DNA from 2 places in the Comamonas guangdongensis genome. Region 2 is predicted to be linked to the other one. Evidence: predicted binding sites of a transcription regulator. Region 2 holds the regulator's gene; the other holds the start of a gene.

Region 1 (2,199 bases), on a different contig from region 2:
GGCCTTGGGCATCGACCTCATCGCTGGCGGCCGCCTGGTCGTAGCAATAGCGGCGCGTGAGCTGACCATGGGTCTGTGCCAGCGCATCGATCTTCTCGCGGAAAGCATGGACGCCGCGATCGCGCGCGCAGTGGATGAAGGTGATCTCGCGCCCCGTGGGCAGCGCGGCCTGCAGCATGGGCAGCGTGGGCGTGATGCCGACGCCGCCGCTGATCAGCACCAGGGGCTTGCTGCTGTCCTGCAGCGTGAAGTGGCCGGCCGGCGGGAACAGCTGCAGCGTATCGCCGACCTGGACCTGGTCGTGCAGGAAGTTGGACACCTTGCCGCCGGGCTCGCGCTTGACGCTGATGCGCAGGCTGCGGCCGTTGGCCGCCGCCGACAGCGAGTAGTTGCGGCGCTGCTCCACGCCATCGACCATCACGTGCAGGCCGATGTACTGGCCCGGCAGATGGGCGATGACCTTGCCGCCGTCGAGAGGCAGCAGATGGAAGGAGGTGATCTCGGCGCTTTCCTGCACCTTCTGCTCGACCCGGAACGCACGCTCGCCGCGCCAGCCGCCTTCGGCCGCGGCGGTCTGCTCGTACACGCTGCGCTCGGCGGCGATCAGGATGTCGGCCAGCTGCTGGTAGGCCGCGGCCCAGGCAGCTATCACCTCGTCGGTAGCGATCTCGGCGCCCAGCACCTCGCGGATGGCGCGCAGCAGGCAGGCCCCGACTATGGGGTAATGCTCGGCCTGCACCTGCAGCGCCACATGCTTGTTGATGATCTGGGCCGGCAGATTGCCGAGGTTTTCCAGGCGGTCGATGTTCTTGGCATACATCAGCACGCTATGGGCCAGGGCGCGCGGCTGGGCACCGCTTTGCTGGTGGGCCTGGTTGAACAGCGGGCGCACCTCGGGGTACTCGCCCAGCATGGTCTTGTAGAAATGCGTGATCAGCGCCTCGCCGCCGGTCTCGAGCAGCGGTACGGTGGCCTTGACGATCTCGCGTTGACGTTCGGTAAGCATGGAATCTCCTGGTTGCCGCCTTGCCAGCTGCAAGGCTTGAACTCGAAGAGGCAAATCGCATGCCAGGTTCACGACCCTTTCAAAACAAGGGCTTGGCAAGATGTGAGTCAATATGACATTCGTCAAAAGCAGTCTTATTGACTCAATTTGCTGTCGCTATGACAACATCCCATATTCTCAATGCCGTCATCCCCCTGGTCGCCGACCTGGCCCAGGACCTGAGCGAGCGCGAGCGCCTGCGCCGCCTGCTGGCCGCGCTGCGCAATCTGCTGCCCGCCGATGCCGTGGCGCTGCTGCGCCTGGAGGGCGAATGGCTGCGCCCCATGGCCATAGACGGGCTGGTTCCCGACACCCTGGGCCGGCGCTTTCGCCTGGCCGAGCACCCGCGCTTTGCCCAGCTGCTGGCCGCGGGCCAGGCCATGCGCTTTGCGCCCGACAGCCCCCTGCCCGACCCCTATGACGGGCTGGTCGCCCAGCATGGCCCGCTGCAGGTGCATGACTGCATGGGCTGCGTGCTGCAGCTGGGCGGCCTGCCCTGGGGCCTGCTGACGCTGGACGCGCTGGAGCCCGGCCGCTTTGCCGATCCGGCGTCGCTGGCCATGCTGCAGGCCTTCAGCAATCTGGCGGCGGCCACCGTCGCCACGGCCGAACGCGTGCACCAGCTGGCCCAGCTGGCGCGCGAAGCCGGCACGCAGGCCGGCCATGCGGCCGCGCCGCAGCGCGAGCTGCTGGGACAAAGCCCTGCGATGCGCCAGCTGCAGAGAGACATAGCCCTGGTGGCGGCCAGCGAGCTCAGCGTGCTCATCACCGGTGAAACCGGCACCGGCAAGGAGCTGGTGGCCCAGGCCGTGCATGCGCAGTCAGGCCGCAGCGAAAAACCGCTGGTCAGCATCAACTGCGCGGCCCTGCCCGACAACCTGGTGGAGAGCGAGCTTTTCGGCCATGTGCGCGGCGCCTTCACGGGAGCGCTGTCCGAGCGCAGCGGCAAGTTCGAGCAGGCCCACCAGGGCACGCTGTTTCTCGACGAGGTGGGCGAGCTGTCGCTGCCCGTGCAGGCCAAGCTGCTGCGCGTGCTGCAAAGCGGGCAGCTGCAGCGCCTGGGCTCGGACCGCGAGCACCATGTGGACGTGCGCGTGATCGCCGCCACCAACCGCGATCTGGCCGAGGAGGTGCGCGCCGGGCGCATGCGCGCC
Region 2 (2,199 bases):
GCGAGACGCTGGGCATCTGCGACCACGCGTTCATCATCAGCGACGGCCATGTGCTGGCCGAAGGCACGCCCGAGGAGATCGTGGAGAACGCCGATGTGCGCCGCGTTTATCTGGGCGAGCACTTCCGCATGTAAGAGCCCCGTATGCCTGCACGCCATTCCGCTTTCATCGTTGTGCCAATGCGGGAGGTTTGCTCTTGAAGCCAGGCCTGTCGCTACGCGTTTCGCAGCATCTGTCGCTCACGCCCCAGCTGCAGCAATCCATTCAGCTGCTGCAGCTGTCCACGCTGGAGTTGGCGCAGGAAGTCGAGCAGATGCTGATCGACAACCCGTTTCTCGAGCAGGCCGGCGACGAGGGCGATGCGGGCGGCGACGCTCCTGCCGAGATAGCGGCTGGCGCTGCCGAAGCCAGTGCTCCCGAGGTGTTTTCGTCGGAAAAGGAAGTGGCAACTGCGCAGACAGCTTCCGAATCCGTAGCGGAAACCGCGGCGCCCGAGACTCCCGAAACCCTGAATTGGGAGGCCGAGGGCCTCGACGGCCAGGACGGCGAATGGGGGGGCGAGGCCAGCAGCGAATGGGAGGCGGCCGGCAGCTCCACGCGCAACCGCGAGGGCGACGATGAAACCGACGCCATAGACCTGGCCCGCGGCCACGAGAGCCTGACCGAATTTCTGCACCGCCAGGCGCTGAGCCTGCATCTGGGGGCCGAGGACTGTGCGGCCCTGCGCTTTCTCATCGAGTCGCTGAGCGACGACGGCTATCTCGAAGACTCGCTGGCCGAACTGGCCCGGAGCCTGGCTGGCGAGGACCTGGAGGAGCGCGAGGAGCTGGAGCAGCGCTTTGCGATTGCGCTCAGGCTGCTGCAAAGCCTGGAGCCCGTGGGCGTGGGCGCGCGTGACCTGGCCGAATGCCTGCAGCTGCAGCTGCGCGAGCTGATCCGCAGCGCCGAGGACGAGGGCACGACCGAGGCGCGCATGAACCAGCTGCTGCTGGCCCGTTCCATCTGCGCCCAGCCCATGGACCTGCTGGCGCGGCGCGATCTGCGCAAGCTCGCCAGCCTGTGCGGCGCACGCGAGGAACAGCTGCGCGAAGCCATGGCCTTGATTGCACGCCTGGAGCCGCGCCCGGGCCGGCGCTTTGCCGACGTGGAGCGCCAGATCGTCGTGCCCGATGTCATCGTGCGCCCGGTGCGCGCCGGCTCGGGTCGCATGGATTTCGCCGTGCAGCTCAACCCCGACGTCATGCCCAAGCTCAAGGTGCACGATGTCTATGCGGGCGTGCTGCGCCGCCACAAGAGCAGCGAAGGCCATGCGGTGCTGCAGCAGCAGCTGCAGGAGGCGCGCTGGTTCATCAAGAACATCCAGCAACGCTTCGACACCATATTGCGCGTCTCCGAAGCCATCGTGGAGCGGCAGAAGAACTTCTTCGTGCATGGCGAGTTGGCCATGCGCCCGCTGGTGCTGCGCGATATCGCCGACACTCTGGGCCTGCACGAATCCACCATCAGCCGCGTGACCACGGCCAAGTACATGGCCACGCCCCAGGGCACCTTCGAGCTCAAGTACTTCTTCGGCTCGGGCCTGGGTACGGAAACCGGCGGCAGCGCCTCGAGCACGGCCGTGCGCGCACTGATCAAGCAGTTTGTCGATGCCGAAGATCCGAAAAAGCCGCTATCGGATGCCAAGCTGGCCGATATGCTCAAGGAGCAGGGCATAGAGTGCGCGCGCCGCACCGTGGCCAAATACCGCGAGCAGCTCAAGATTCCGACCACCACGCTGCGCAAGGCGCTGTAGCGAATTCAAAAAACAAAAAGCCGTTGAATACATCAGCGGCTTTTTGGTTGGGGCATACGGCCTGATGAAGCAAGCCCCAAGTGAGAGACAGCGAGCAAGAGCCGCCTCGCGGCGAGGCTGTCGTCCCCCTTGGGGGAAGGCGCAAAGCGCCTCAGGGGGTTATCAAGAAACCATCCACCAGATAAACCAGACCAGCACGCCGATCATCAGTCCGAACTTGAGAATCTTGTAGAAGGTCGGATTCCAGTCGCGGAAGGCGCGGCGGTATTTGCCCGCGTAGAACGAGATCTTGAACAGCTTGCTGATCATGCCGCGCGGGTCGCCCTCGTTGTTGGGCGAGCTGGCCGCGGCCACCACGTTCTTGCCCAGCCAGTGGTTGAGCCACTGGGCAAAGCCGTTGGTCATGG

The links. Region 2 encodes sigma-54, which starts transcription at its own class of promoters, with help from an activator protein. Its sites were predicted from a motif close to TGGCANGNAANCTGCTTT; they were not measured.
Region 1: hmpA (NO-inducible flavohemoprotein) is a predicted target of sigma-54. The motif match lies at 1,054-1,071, and genes of this name have one in related genera.

What each region holds. Positions count from the first base shown of each region.
Region 1 covers NZ_JBFYGN010000014.1:21,911-24,109, reverse strand. Annotated here, with positions in the region: gene hmpA (NO-inducible flavohemoprotein) at 1-1,006, opposite strand, end outside; gene norR (nitric oxide reductase transcriptional regulator NorR) at 1,165-2,199, shown strand, end outside.
Region 2 covers NZ_JBFYGN010000016.1:99,374-101,572, reverse strand. Annotated here, with positions in the region: gene lptB (LPS export ABC transporter ATP-binding protein) at 1-134, shown strand, start outside; gene AB6724_RS14540 (RNA polymerase factor sigma-54) at 197-1,792, shown strand; gene AB6724_RS14535 (aspartyl/asparaginyl beta-hydroxylase domain-containing protein) at 1,955-2,199, opposite strand, start outside.